One region of the Xanthomonas theicola genome, then DNA from elsewhere that is predicted to be linked to it. Evidence: predicted binding sites of a transcription regulator. Region 1 holds the regulator's gene; each other region holds the start of a gene.

Region 1 (4,933 bases):
CTCAGCTGCGCGACGAACTGGCGCTGATGCGGCAGATGATCGAGCGCGAGATGAACCGGCTCACCGACGAACGCCTGCGCGGCTCGCCGGTGCGCGCCCAGGCGCTGGAACTGATGGACGACTACGGCTTCGACAGCGGCATCACCCGCGAGGTGGTCATGCAGATCCCGGCCGACCTGGAACTGCACCGCGGCCGCGGGCTGATGCTGGGGTTGCTGTCCAAGCGCCTGCCGATCGCGCCGCTGGACCCGATCGAGGAAGGCGGCGTGATCGCCCTGATCGGCCCCACCGGCGCCGGCAAGACCACCACCATCGCCAAGCTGGCCTCGCGCTTCCTGCAGGGCCACGCCGCCCGCGACGTGGCCCTGGTCACCACCGACACCATCCGCGTCGGCGGCCGCGAACAGCTGCACAGCTACGGCCGCCAGCTCGGCATCGCCGTGCACGAGGCCGACAGCGACACGGCGCTGCAGCAGCTGCTGGAGCGCCTGCGCGACTACACGCTGGTGCTGATCGACACCGCCGGCATGGGCCAGCGCGACCGCGCCCTGGCCGCACAGCTGCACTGGCTGCGCGCCTCGCGAGTGGTCCGGTCCTTGCTAGTACTGCCTGCCAACGCGCATTTCTCCGACCTGGACGAGGTGGTGCGCCGGTTCGCCGGCGCCGATCCGCAGGGGGCGATCTTGACCAAGCTGGACGAAACCGGGCGGTTTGGCAGTGCCCTGTCGGTGGTCGCGGACCACCGGCTTCCCCTCACCTGGGTGACCGATGGTCAGCGCGTGCCGGACGACCTGCACCGTGCCAACGCCGCCAGCCTGGTATTGCGCCTTGAAGATTTGCGGCGCGCTGCCGATAAGCCCTGTACTCCGGAGCAGACCCATGCCGTCGCGTGATTACGTCAATCTCACCAATGCCTTCCCCCTGTCGGCGACGCGCAGCGAACCGCTGGGCCCGGTGCGCACGATCGCCGTGACCGGCGGCAAGGGCGGCGTCGGCAAGACCAACATCTCGGTCAACCTGTCGATGGCGCTGGCCGACATGGGCAAGCGCACCCTGCTGCTGGACGCCGACCTCGGCCTGGCCAACGTCGACGTGCTGCTCGGGCTGACCCCCAAGTTCACCCTGGCCGACCTGGTCGCCGGGCGCTGCACCCTGGAAGAGGTGCTGGTGGACATGCCCAACGGCCTGATGGTGGTGCCCGCCGCCTCCGGCCGCCGGCACATGGCCGAGCTGCCGCCGGCCCAGCACGTCGGCCTGGTCAACGTGTTCTCCGAGCTGCAGCGCGAACTGGACATCATGGTCATCGACACCGCCGCCGGCATCACCGACAGCGTGCTGACCTTCTGCCAGGCCGCGCAGGACGCGGTGGTGGTAGTGTGCGACGAGCCGGCCTCGATCACCGACGCCTACGCCCTCATCAAGGTGCTCTCGCGCGAGCGCGGCGTGGACCGGGTGCAGATCGTCGCCAACATGGTCCGCGACCTCAACGAGGGCCGCCTGCTGTACGACAAGCTGAGCCGGGTGTGCGAGAAGTTCCTCGGCGACGTGTCGTTGAACTACCTGGGCTGCGTGCCGCAGGACGACTGGCTGCGCCTGGCGGTGCAGCGCCAGCAGCCGGTGGTCAAGGCCTACCCGTCCAGCCCGTCGGCGCAGGCGATCGCCGAAATCGCGCGGCGCACCTCGCGCTGGCAGGCGCCGACGGCGGCGCGCGGCAACGTCGAGTTCTTCGTCGAACGGATCATCCAGCAAGGGGTCGCCGCATGAACGCCGCCGCCCAGTACCGCGCCGTACAGCGCAACAGCGCCAACGACTACATCGCCCAGCATTCGGACCTGGTGCGGCGCATCGCCCACCACCTGGCGGCGCGGCTGCCGGCCAGCGTGGAGATCGACGACCTGATCCAGGCCGGCATGATCGGTCTGATCGAGGCCTCGCGCAGCTACGACGCCGACCAGGGCGCCTCGTTCGAGACCTACGCCTCGATCCGCATCCGCGGCTCGATGATCGACGAGATCCGCCGCGGCGACTGGGTGCCGCGCTCGGTGCACCGCCGCGCCCGCGACGCCGCCTCGGCGATCCGCAAGATCGAGCAGAGCACCGGCCGCGCCGCCGCCGCCAACGAAGTGGCCGCGGCGATGGACATGCCGCTTCCCGAATACCTGCGGTTGATGGAAGATGCCGCGCGCGGCCAGGTGCTGAGCCTGGAGTCGCGCATCGAGGACCACGGCGAGCTGGACAGCATCGCCAAGGGCGGCCCCAACCCGCAGCAGATGCTGGAGCGCAGCGAATTCGGCCGCGAACTGGGCAAGGCGATCGCGCAGTTGCCCGAACGCGAGCAGTTGGTGCTGTCGCTGTACTACGAACAGGAATTGAACCTGAAGGAAATCGGCGCGGTGCTCGGCGTCAGCGAGTCGCGCGTGTGCCAGATCCACGGCCAGGCCACGGTACGGTTGCGCGGGCGCCTGAAAGCGTTCGAAGCGGCCGACGCCGGCCTGGAAGACGAAGAATAAGACCCAAGGGAGTTAGCGGTGAACAAGAACATGCGGATTTTGATCGTGGACGATTTCTCGACGATGCGGCGCATCGTCAAGAATCTGCTCGGCGATCTGGGCTTCACCAACACTGCAGAGGCCGAGGACGGCAACAGTGCGCTGGCGGCACTGCGTTCGGCGCCGTTCGAGTTCGTGGTCACCGACTGGAACATGCCCGGCATGACCGGCATCGACCTGCTGCGCAACATCCGCGCCGACGACAAGCTCAAGCACCTGCCGGTGCTGATGGTGACCGCCGAGGCCAAGCGCGAGCAGATCATCGAGGCCGCGCAGTCCGGCGTGAACGGCTACATCATCAAGCCGTTCACCGCGCAGACCCTGCAGGAGAAGCTCGGCAAGATCTTCGAACGCCTGGGAGCGACCGCCTGATGAAAGCGACCGCCGAACGTAGGGCCCTGATCGAACGCCTGCAAGGTGCGCTGGACGCACTGGAACGCGGGGACGAAGCCGGCTGGCGCAAGGAAATCGACACGCTCGCCGCCTGGCGCACGCGGCCGATGATGCAGGGCCTGAGCCGGCTGGCGCGCGACCTGGGCCAGGCGCTCGGCGAGCTGCCCACCGTCCCCACCGAGGCCGGCGAGCTGGACGATGCCTGCTCGCGCCTGGACCACGTGGTGGCGATGACCGAACAGGCCAGCCATCGCACCCTGGACCTGGCCGAGGAATGCCGCGCGCTGGCCGAACAGCTGCGCGCCGGCGGACTGAGCGGCGAGCAGGGCGAGATCCTCGACAAGATCCGCCACAACCTCACCGAGATGGCCCTGGCGCAGAGCTTCCAGGACCTGACCGGGCAGATCATCCGCCGCGTCGCGGCGATCGTGCGTCGCGTGCACGAGGGTTTCGGCGCGCTGGGATTGCCGCCGAAGGACGACAACAAGAAGGCCGACGGCGGCCTGGCCGGCCCGGCGCTGGCCGGCCTGGACCGTCACGGCGTGTCGCAGAACGACGCCGACGACCTGCTGTCCGGACTGGGGTTGTAGGACCTGCCTACGCGATTGGAATAGGCCACGCCGCGCTTTGGTGCGGGCGGGGCAAGGAAGAATGAGGGAATTTATGCCGATAAACGACCGAATGATGACGCAGCACCGCGCGCACCAAAGCGCGGCCCTTCGGGTTGCCGTGTCCGGCCCCCAGGCGGCTGCGCGCGGCTTGAACAGGCGGCCAGCCTGTCGCTGCGCCGTGCACAACCACCTGGGGGCCGGACACGACAACGCGGCCTATTGCAATCGCGTGGGCAGGTCCTAGTCATGAGCGCCGTGCCCGACGACATCGCCGCCGATTTCATCATCGAGGCCCAGGAAATCCTGGACCGGCTCGGCGAGCAACTGGTGTCGCTGGAGCAGGCGCCGGAAGACAGCGCGCAACTCAACGCCGTGTTCCGTGGTTTCCACACGCTCAAGGGCGGCGCCGGCTTCCTGGCGATCAACGCCATGGTCGAGCTGTGCCACGCCGCCGAAGACACCCTCGGCCAGGCCCGCGCCGGCCAGGCCACGCTGCAGGCGCGGCACTTCGACGCCGCGCAGCAGTCGCTGGACTATCTGCAGTCGATGCTGGACGCGTTCGGCAACGGCAGCGAACCGCCGCGCGCGCCGCCGCAGTTGATCGCGCAGTTCGCGACCAGCGGCGAGGAGACAGCAGTGGTGTCGGGACGCGGGAAAAGCACTGCGCCTGCAGTGGCCGGCTCCGCTGATTCGGACCTGATCGGCGACGACGAGTTCGAAGCGCTGCTCGACGACTTGCACGGCAGCGCCGCGCCTACCGCCAAGCCGCAGCTTTCGCGAGTCCCGAGTCCCGAGTCCCGAGTCCCGGCGGCGCCGAAGGCCGCCGCGCCCGCCAAGGCCGCCGAACCCGAGCACACCGTGCGCGTGGACACCAAGCGCCTGGACGCGATCGTCAACCTGATCGGCGAACTGGTGCTGTCGCGCAACCGGCTCAAGACCCTGCGCGTGCGCCTGCGCGACGAAGAACTGGACCGCGCGGTCAGCAGCCTGGACATCGCCACCGCGCGCCTGCAATCGGCGGTGATGCGCACCCGCATGCAGCCGGTCGGCAAGGTGTTCTCGCGCTTCCCCAAGGTGGCGCGCGACGTCGCCCGCTCCTTGAACAAGGAAGTGGAACTGGAACTGATCGGCGCCGACACCGAACTGGACCGCAACCTGGTCGAGGCGTTGGCCGATCCGCTGGTGCACCTGGTGCGCAACGCGATCGACCACGGCGTCGAGGCGCCGGCGCTGCGCGAGGCCAGCGGCAAACCGCGCGGCGGCCACGTGCGCCTGTCGGCGCAGCAGGAAGGCGACTACGTCAGCATCGAGGTGCAGGACGACGGCGCCGGCATCGACCCGGAACGGCTGCGCGCCAAGGCGCGCGAGAAGGGCCTGATC
Region 2 (4,933 bases), 640 kb from region 1:
CCGAAGCGGGCGTGGCGATCAAGGACCTGTGCCGGCGCCATGGCTTCAGCGAGGCCTCCTACTATCTGTGGCGCAGCAAGTTCGGCGGGATGAGCGTGCCCGATGCCAAGCGGCTCAAGGACCTGGAGGCAGAGAACGCACGGCTGAAGAAGTTGCTGGCCGAGCAGGTGTTCGAGAACGACCTGATCAAGGATGCGCTGCGAAAAAAAGTGGTGAGCGCACCGGCGCGTCGTGCGCTGGTGCGCGAGTGAATCGGGCATGGCGCCAACGAGCGTCGCGCCTTGGCAGCGATCGGCATGAGCGCCAGTGCGTTGCGCTATCGCCCGCGCGAAGACCGCAACATCGATCTACGCGAACGCATCCTTGCGCTGGCGCATCGCCATCGCCGCTACGGCGTGGGGATGATCTATCTCAAACTGCGACAGGAAGGACGGCTGGCGAACGACACACGTGTGGAGTGGTTGTATCGCGAGCAGCAGCTGCAGGTCCGACGCCGCAGACGCAAAAAGGTGCCAGTGGGCGAGCGTCAGCCGCTGTTGCGGCCATCGCAGGCCAATGAGGTGTGGTCGATGGACTTCGTGTTCGACCGCACTGCCGAAGGTCGGGTGATCCAGTGTCTGGTGATCGTGGACGACGCGACGCACGAAGCGGTCGCCAGCGACGTGGAGCGCGCGATCTCGGGACAAGGCGTTGCGCGCGTGCTGGACCGGCTGGCGCACAGTCGCGGCGGAGGACGCGGCCGATGGCAGCCTCGTGGTGCGCGATCGGCAGTTGGATTTCCTGTTCTTCGCCAGCAGCAACCGTTCGCCCAGCGACGGGCCGGAACACGTCGCCCATCCGAATACAGCCTCGGCAATGACCCGGGTCTGGTTGGCCCTCGATGCCGTCGCGCACAAGCGCCAACTCCAGGCTGCTCAAAACGTCTACGAGGATAGACAAATGTTTTCCGCGCGCGCACCAACCTAACCGAGTAGGTGCGCTGGCGTGCGCCACTCGACCTGACCACTCCGCGCAAGTTGCCCGGAGCAGCATTTGCCAAAGGCACTGCCGCGGCCGACGCCAATCGGCCGCGTGTGGTTCGGGCCTTCAGCGAACCGTTGGGAGCGCCGCGCCCGCTCTGGGTCCAACCGACTTCAGCCTTGTCGGCGCGGTGAGGCGCTGCGGTTGCGTCAGACCCGCGCGGATCTTGAATGCCGACACGGCATCGGTCAGCTGTCCGGCCTGCTGCTCCATCGAGCGCGCCGCCGCGGTGGCTTCCTCGACCAGCGCCGCGTTTTGCTGGGTCGCTTCGTCCATCTGGGTGATGGTTTGATTGACCTGCTCGATACCGGCGGACTGCTCCTGCGACGCTGCGGAGATCTCGCCCATGATGTCGGTGACGCGCTGCACCGAGGACACGATTTCCTGCATGGTCTGCCCGGCCTGGCCGACCAGACTCGAGCCCTTGCTGACCTGGGCGACAGAATCGTCGATCAAGCCCTTGATCTCCTTGGCCGCACCGGCCGAACGCTGGGCCAGGGTGCGCACTTCGGAGGCGACCACGGCGAAGCCGCGGCCCTGTTCGCCGGCACGCGCCGCTTCCACCGCGGCGTTGAGCGCGAGGATGTTGGTCTGGAAGGCGATGCCGTCGATGACCGAGATGATGTCGGCGATCTTCTTCGACGAAGTCTCGATGCCGTTCATGGTGGCCACGACCTGGCCGACCACGTCGCCGCCCTGCGAGGCCACCGTCGCCGCTCCGACTGCGAGCTGGTTGGCCTGACGCGCGTGCTCGGCGTTCTGCTTGACCGTAGAGGTTAACTCTTCCATTGAGGCGGCAGTTTCTTCCAGGCTGGCGGCCTGCTGCTCGGTGCGGCGCGACAGATCATCGTTGCCGTTGGCGATCTCACTGGAGGCGGTATTAATGTTGCCGGCGGCCAGCTGGATGCGGCCGACGATATCGGCCAGCTGCTCGGTTGTGGCATTGGCATCGTCGCGCATACGCGCGAACACGCCATGGAAATCGCCCTGCATGCGCACCGTCAGGTCGCCGGCGGCGATGGCCCGCAGCAGCTTGGACAGCGCCTCAAGGTTGCCGTCTGCGGTGGACATCAAGGTGTTGAGGCTTTCGACCATCGCGCGGAAGTCATACTGGAAGCGCTCGGCGTCGCCGCGCACGCTGAAGTCGCCGGCGGCTGCGGCCGCGGCCAACTGGCCGATCTCGCGATTCATCGCGATCAGGTTCTGCTTGACCGTTTCCATCGTTTCAGTAAGCACCGCCTTCTCGCCCGGCAGCCGGTCCATGTCCTCGGAAAGATCGCCGATCGCATAACGGCCCATGATCTGCGCCAGGCGCATCATCACCGCGATATGCGAGCCTGCCAACGCGTTGACACCGCGCACCATGTGCTCGTAGTCGCCGGGGAACGCGCTTTCATCCATGCGGTAGCCGATCTCGCCCGCGTCGTGGCGGCGCGCCATGTCCAGCTGCGCGGCGATGACTCCCTGCAGGCGGTCGCGGATCAGATACACGGCGCTGGCCAACTGCACCGTCTCGTCTTTGCCGGTCACCTTGACGTTGACATCGAGCACGCCGCGCGACAGCTGCTGGACCGCCGTCACTGCCTGCCTGATCGAGCGAGAGATGGCGTTGCCCAGCAGTAGCGCAATGGCGATGCCGGCCAGCGCGATCAGCAACAGCGCGACCGCGGACAGCATCATGGCCCGCGCATCCGCGGCCTGCTGATCCTGGTAGCGCGTTTTGGCTGAAGCGCTCAGGTCTGCCCGCAACGCGGCAAGCCCGGCGAAGGTGGCGTTGGCGTTGTCCTTGACTTGGGTGCGGTTCACTTCCGCACCGCCAGCGATATCGCCGGCTTCGATCAAGGCCACTTGGCGCTGCATGCCCAAGCGCATCAGGCCATAACTGGCCTTGATTTTCTGCAGTTGCGCCTTGTGCTCCTGCTCGTTTGTCAGCAAACGGGTGAGTTCTGCGATGCTGGCTTCGACCCCTGTGAAGCGTTTGTCGTTCTCCTGCTTCCACTGCGCGATCAGTTCGGGCGTACCGATGGCGATCATGCGCAGGATATTGATGTCTACCCGGGTCAGCTGGCCGTCGACATCGCTGGCCAGTGCGGAGCCGGTGAAGTCCCGCGTGTAGAGGGCACCCACACTTTCCTTGGACGTGTGCAAGCTGTTAAGCAGGGACAGGCAGAGAAGGATGCTCGGGATGAGAGTTCCCAACAACGCAAGTAGGAACTTGTTTTTGATGGTGGATAGCATTTTGGGCCTCGTGGTGGTAAGTGTGGGCGGCGCAAGAAAATGCTGGCAGGGATCAGTGAAGCCTGCGAGCCAAACCAACCCAGTTGCGTCTTCCGTGTCGGCACTAAAGAACGTCGGATGCGTGCAACGTCAGCTAGCGCATCAGCAATCGATGTGCGACGCATGGAGATGCCGCCCTATCGGGGTCGGCTTCCGTATGTCGGCGGCAACCTTGATCGCATTCGGGAGCTAGGCGCTCTCTCAATAACGGCCGCCATCACGCAGTCTTTACAAAAATAAATGAGACATGCGTTGCATAATGAGCTTATGAGTCGCCTGTATGCGATCTTTGTCTGCACGCCGCAAGAGATGAGCGGTCGGCCGCATCTCCAGTAATCCGTAAGCGGGCGTGCTCGCACTAGACGTGGAAAATCTCGGCGCCGATCGATGCGCGCCGGTACCTGCTTGGTAGGGAAGCAGCCGATGGGGTCGCTCTTGAACCGCTGCTTGGCAGGCTTGTCGCCCCCGATCTCGGGCAGCCGCCAGACGCCATGGCGCTGCAAGCAGCGATGCAGCGAGGAGCCAGTCAGCTGCGGCAGGCTCGGCTGCAGCGCGTAGAGGCAGTCGTCCAGGGGAAGCAAGGTGGGCTTGCGGAAGGCCAGGATTGCCGCCTCATCCTCCACGGATAAGCGGACATGCGCCCAATCCCTGTCCCGCCGCGACAGGGACGTCGATAACAGGGGAAAGCTGATCGCGCTGTACGCGGTGTTCTCATGAACGGCGCCGCCGCCGGTTCCTGGGGCGGGGCGCGCTCAGGGCGCGCGCCAGGGCTTGGCCAGCCACGCGTCCAGCGCCATCGCCGGCATCGGCCGTGCGATCCAGTAGCCCTGGGCCTCGTCGCAGCCCCAGGCGCGCAGCATCTCGTAGATCTCCTCGGTCTCGATGCCTTCGGCCACCACCTGCTGGCCGAAGTCGTGGCCGAGGCGGATCATCGACGGCACGATCATGCTGTCGGTGCGGCTGCTCGGCAGCGAGCGGATGAACGACTGGTCGATCTTCAGCGCATTTGCGGGAATGCGCTTGAGGTAGCTGAGGTTGCTATAGCCGGTGCCGAAGTCGTCGATCGCGATCTTCACCCCCAGCGCACTGATTTCCTGCAACTGTTCGGCCACGCCTTGCGGATGCCGGATCATCGCACTCTCGGTGAATTCGATCTCGATGCGGCCCGGTTCCAGCGCATGGCGCGCCAGCAGCTCGCGCAGCATGGCGATGAAACCGGCCTGCTCCAGGTCCACCGCCGACACGTTCAGCGCGACGCTGAAGCCATGCCCGCGCTGCTGCCAGAGCGCGGCCTGGGCGATGCCGGCCTGCAGCACCCAGGCGGTGACCCGACTCATCAGCGCGGTCTTTTCCGCCAGCGGGATGAACTCGTTGGGCGCGACCGCGCCGAGCAGCGGATGCCGCCAGCGCAGCAGCGCCTCCACGCCGATGCAGTCGCCGCTGTGCATGCTGACGCGCGGCTGGTAGTGCAGGCTCAGTTGGTCGGGCGCGGCCAGCGCCTCCGGCAGCGCGGCCAGGATGCGGAACGCATTGCGCTGGCTGGCGTCGTGGCTGCGCTCGTACAGGCTCCACGGCTGGCCGTGCTGACGCGCCATGTCCACCGCGGTGGTCAGCGAGCGCAATGTATGGTTGGCGC
Region 3 (4,933 bases), 2.3 Mb from region 1:
GCGATCAGCAGCAGTTCGCTGAATCCGATATCGAACACGCCGGCGGCTTCCTATTCAGCGGGCGTCGCGGTCGCGTTCGGCCTGGCTCTCGCGGGACTGTTCGCTGTTGCGTGATTCGTCGCCGAGCTGGCCGGCGGGCTTGTCCTCGTCGCGCATGCCTTTCTTGAATTCCTTGACCGCACTGCCCAGATCCTTGGCGCCGCTGGTCAGCCGCTTGGTGCCGAACACCAGCAGCACGATCACCAGCACGACAAGCCAGTGCCAGATGCTAAAACCGCCCATGATCCGCTCGCAGAGAAGTCGTAAGGAACGAGGAGCATAACGCACCACGCCGCAGTGCGTTCGCTGTCGCGCGCCCGCATGCGCGCCATTGGTCTCCGCACCGGTCGCGCCGCCGTCGCCGCTCCTCGGCGCCGGTCGCCGCGAGGACGCGGATCCGGGTCCGGGTCCGGCGGGGATGGTTCGGGGCGGGCCCGGAAGCCGCCCGGCAGGCGCCGCGCCTGCCGGGGCTGCGCATTCAGGCGCAACCCGGGCCCGCCCGACGCCGCTAGCGATTGCCGTCGAGTGACTCGGTGCGGATCTCGCCTTCGGATACCGGCTGGAACCCCTGCTGCGGCGCCTGCGCCGGTGCCTGCAACGGCGCGGTGCGGACGGCGTCGGCGGGCGGCGCGGCCACGCTCGGCGGCGTCGCCTGGGCCGACGGCGGCGGCGGCGCGGTGCGGGCGCTGCCGCGGTTCTGCCGCGCAGCGTAGGTGGCTTCTTCGAGCTTGTCGCGGAACGCGACCACATCGTTGGACGGCGGGCTGCTGGTGCGGCCCTCGAAGATCATCCGCGGGGTGGTGTTGGCGCCGTACACCTTGAGGTTGGCCGCGTCGTCGATCTGCAGCGCCGCGCCGTCCAGCGCCACGCCGGCGAACAGGCCGCGCGCGCGCGACCACGACCAGATCTCGGCCTTGAGCTGCCCGTCGGTGGCGGCGGAGGCGTTGCGCCCGACCGGTCCGGCGGCCACGCCGGCATCGGCGCCCAGGGTGAACTTGCCGTTGACGATGTTGTCCAGGCTGCGGTCGTTGCGGAACACCAGCACCACGTCGGAGGACTGCACGCCGACCTGGAAGCCGATGCTGCCGCCGGTGAGCTTGACGAACACCGGGCTGGACCAGGTGTCGTCGGGCCGCTTGATCGACATCAGGCCATGGCCGCGGCGGCCGCCGATGACCAAGCCGGCCTTGAGTGTGTCGGGGATCACCACGATCGCGCGGCCCTCGTCGAGCAGCTTGTCGGGGATGGACTGCTCCGGGATCTCCTGGATGTCGGTCAATACGCGCAGCGCGTTGCGCGCGCGTTCGTCCTCTTCCGGGCCGGCCACGGCATGGCCGACGAACAGCGTGGCGCTCAACAACAGGGCGAGGCGCGGCAGGCGGGGCATGGCGGGCTCCAGAGCAGGTCCGCAGCAAGATACTGCAAGTGCTCGAAGTTAGTCATGGCGCAATGAATCGGCAATGAGTGGCGGCGGCCGCCACGCGCGCGCCGATCGCTGCGATAGAGACGATGGCAACGCGCGCGGCGGCCGCCTCTGCCACAATGCGCGCATGTCCGACGTACCCGATACCGCCGTGCTGGTGGTGAACCTAGGCACGCCCGAGGCGCCGACCGCGCCTGCGGTCGCCCGCTATCTGGCCGAATTCCTCGGCGACAAACGCGTCGTGGCGATTCCCCGGTTGTTCTGGTGGCCGCTGCTGAACTGGGTGATCCTGCCGCGGCGCTCGCCGCGCTCGGCGCAGAAATACGCACTGGTGTGGCTGCCGGAGGGCTCGCCGCTGGCGGTCTACACCCGGCGCCTGGCCGAGGGCATGCAGCGCGAACTGCCCGATCACCGCGTGGCCTGGGCGATGCGCTACGGCACTCCGGCGCTGGCGCCGGCGCTGGACGCGCTGCGCGACGGCGGCGCGCGCCGCATCGTGGCGTTGCCGCTGTACCCGCAGTATTCGACCACCACCACCGCCTCCATCAAGGACGTGGTGCAGGCGTGGCAGGCGCGCAATCCGCAGCTGCCGGTGACCCTGATCGAGAACTATCCGACCGACCCGGCCTGGGTCGCGGCGGTCGCCGACAGCGTGCGCGCGCACTGGGCGCAGCACGGCCGCGGCGAAACGCTGTTCTTCTCCTTCCATGGCCTGCCGCAGCGCGTGGCCGACAACGGCGATCCGTATCCGCAGCGCTGCGAAGCCAGCGCGCGGGCGATCGCCGCCGCGCTGGGCCTGGATGCCGGCGCGTGGCAGCTCGGCTACCAGTCGCGCTTCGGCGCCGAGCGCTGGCTGCAGCCTTACGCCGAACCGCGCCTGTGGGAACTGGCGGCGCAGGGCACGCGGCGGGTGGACGTGATCTGCCCCGGCTTCGCCACCGACTGCCTGGAAACGTTGGAAGAGGTGGCGATGGGTTTCGTCGAGACCTGTGCCGCGCGCGGCATGCAGGTGCGCTACATCCCCTGCCTCAACGCCGCCCCGGCGCACGCGCGCGCGCTGGCGCAGCTGGCCGCACGCGCCGCATGACACTGCGCGCATTCGCCTGCCCGTCGCGGGCCGGCACGCTGGCCGGGTTGCGCAGCGGCGATCCGCATGGCCCCAAGGTGCTGGCGCTGCACGGCTGGCTGGACAACGCCGCCAGCTTCGTGCCGCTGAGCGTGCAGCTGCCGCAGCTGGACCTGGTCATGCTCGACCTGCCCGGGCATGGCCACAGCGACCCGTTGCCGGCCGGCGCCGACTACCTGCTGACCAGTGCGCTGCATCCGCTGCTGGACGCGGCCGATGCGCTGGGCTGGGAGCGCTTCGCGGTGATGGGGCACTCGATGGGCGCGGCGATCGCCAGCACCCTGGCCGCCGCGGCGCCGCAGCAGGTCGAGAAGCTGGTCGCCATCGAGATGCTCGGCGGCCTGGCCGAGACCATCGAGGGCACCCTGGACCGGCTGCGCGACAGCGTCGCTGCGACCCGGCGCCCGAACCCCACGCCGTTGCGCGTGTTCCCCGACCTGGCCGCGCCGGTGCGCGCGCGGATGCAGGCCAGCCTGCTCAGCGAGCGGTCGGCGCGGCTGCTGGTGGAGCGCGGGGTCAGGCCGGTGGAGGGCGGCTACGCGTGGCGCAGCGACCGGCGCCTGACCCTGCCCACCGCGGTGCGGCTGGGCGAAGCGCAGGTGCAGGCGCTGCTGGCCGGCATCGATTGCCCGGCGCGGATCATCTACGCCGATCCGGCGCAGCCGTATTTCCCCGAGCCGTTGCGAAGCCAGCGCGCGGCGCTGCTGCGCCACGGCCGCCTGCACGTGCTGCCGGGCGGCCACCACCTGCACATGGAGCAGCCGACGGCGGTGGCGACGTTGCTGCGTGGATTCTTCTGAGTGCTGCGCGACACGCGCCTGGGCCGCCTGCGCCGCGCCTGGCCAACGCCGCGGCACGGCCAATCCCTGCAGTGAACGCCAGCGCGTGCGCGAAGGCCACGATCGCTTGCTCAAGTTCCCAGCGCCGCCGCCGATACCCCGCCTGGACGCGCAGCACGCCGCGATGGCGGGCGTCCGGGCGTCACGGTGCCGAATCCTGTCGTGGGCCGGTCGCGCTTCAGTAAAACTTGAGAGCCACGGTAGACGTGGGCAATGGCGCCCCCCATCTCCCTGGCCCAGATGATCCGTCTCCTTCGTCGTTATCCCGTCGGTCCCCGACTGACCTTCGCCTTTTCGGCGTTGCTGCTGATCTGCGGCGCGCTGATCGTCGCCAGCCTGGCATCCATGGCCCTGGCGCGCCGCCAGCTCGACGACATCAGTCTGGACAAAAGGGAGAAGATCCGCCTGTCCAATGCGATGGTGGCCGCGCAGGCGCGCCTGGAAATCGGCCTGCTCAACGACGTCATCCTGACCAATCCCGACGAGAAGCTGGCGATCGTGCGCGCGATCGGCCAGGCCGGGCGCGACTACGCGCAGGTGTGCCGCAAGCTGTTCGCGATGCGCCTGGACCCAGCCGACCGCACCGGCGCGCAGCGCCGCGCCGCGATCGACCAGGCCTACGCCCAGGTGCCGCCGTTCCAGACCCAGGTGCTGGCGCTGGCCGCCGACAACAAGAACGTGGATGCGCAGACCCTGCACCTGTACACGCTGCAGCCGCTGTTGGCGAACTGGCAGCAGGCGATCCAGCGCAACGCCACCCACCTGCGCGCGCTCAGCGACCAGGCGTATGCCGACGCGGTGACAACGATGGCCCGCGCGCGCTGGATGCTGCTGATCGGCGGCGGCCTGCTGCTAGCGGTCAGCACCTGGCTGGGCTGGTGCATCACCCAGAGCCTGGTGCGGCCGCTGCGCGAAGGGACGCCGATCGCCGCGGCGATCGCCGCCGGCCGTCTCGACCAACCGCTGCCGGTGCACGGCAACGACGAGGCCGCCGATCTGCTGCGCAGCATGCACACCATGCAAGCGCAACTGCGCGCGGTGCTCGCCGAGCAGCGGCAGATGGCGCAGCGCCACGCCGCCGGAGCGGTCGCGCACCGCAGCGACGCGGCGGCGTTCCCGGGCCAATACGGGCAACTGCTGCACGATGCCAATGCGCTGGTCGATCTGCACGTGGGCACGGTGCAGTCCACGGTCGCGTTGATGCAGCGCTACGCGATCGGCGACCTCGGCGAGGACATGCCGCGCCTGCCCGGCGAGCAGGTGGCGATCTCCGAGACCATGGACGCGATCAAGGCCAACCTCGGCACGCTCAACCGCGACATCTGGCACCTGGCGGCGGCCGCGGCGGCCGGCGACGTCAGCGCGCGCGGCGACGTCAGCCGCCACCAGCACGACTTCCGCACCATGCTCGAAAGCCTGAATCAACTGATGGCGACCGTGGACGGCAACCTCGGTGCGCTGTCGACGCTGCTGCGCGCCGTCGCCTGCGGCGACCTGAGCGTGCGC

Evidence for each region. The regulator FliA, encoded in region 1, starts transcription of late flagellar genes. The targets are predictions, from matches to a motif close to TAAAGTTTNNCNNNCNNNGGCCGATAA.
Region 2: G4Q83_RS08010 (methyl-accepting chemotaxis protein) is a predicted target of FliA. The motif match lies at 3,502-3,528, and genes of this name have one in related genera.
Region 3: G4Q83_RS16565 (methyl-accepting chemotaxis protein) is a predicted target of FliA. The motif match lies at 3,499-3,525, and genes of this name have one in related genera.

Annotation. Positions count from the first base shown of each region.
Region 1 covers NZ_CP049017.1:1,106,620-1,111,552, reverse strand. Annotated here, with positions in the region: gene flhF (flagellar biosynthesis GTPase FlhF) at 1-893, shown strand, start outside; gene G4Q83_RS04935 (MinD/ParA family ATP-binding protein) at 880-1,764, shown strand; gene G4Q83_RS04930 (RNA polymerase sigma factor FliA) at 1,761-2,510, shown strand; gene cheY (chemotaxis response regulator CheY) at 2,529-2,921, shown strand; gene G4Q83_RS04920 (protein phosphatase CheZ) at 2,921-3,532, shown strand; gene G4Q83_RS04915 (chemotaxis protein CheA) at 3,800-4,933, shown strand, end outside.
Region 2 covers NZ_CP049017.1:1,750,221-1,755,153, forward strand. Annotated here, with positions in the region: partial or broken gene G4Q83_RS08005 (IS3 family transposase) at 1-728, shown strand, start outside; gene G4Q83_RS08010 (methyl-accepting chemotaxis protein) at 1,087-3,258, opposite strand; partial or broken gene G4Q83_RS08015 (IS481 family transposase) at 3,711-3,926, opposite strand; gene G4Q83_RS08020 (sensor domain-containing phosphodiesterase) at 4,050-4,933, opposite strand, start outside.
Region 3 covers NZ_CP049017.1:3,562,260-3,567,192, reverse strand. Annotated here, with positions in the region: gene tatB (Sec-independent protein translocase protein TatB) at 1-38, opposite strand, end outside; gene tatA (Sec-independent protein translocase subunit TatA) at 55-282, opposite strand; gene G4Q83_RS16580 (lipid-binding SYLF domain-containing protein) at 548-1,426, opposite strand; gene hemH (ferrochelatase) at 1,590-2,549, shown strand; gene G4Q83_RS16570 (alpha/beta fold hydrolase) at 2,546-3,388, shown strand; gene G4Q83_RS16565 (methyl-accepting chemotaxis protein) at 3,668-4,933, shown strand, end outside.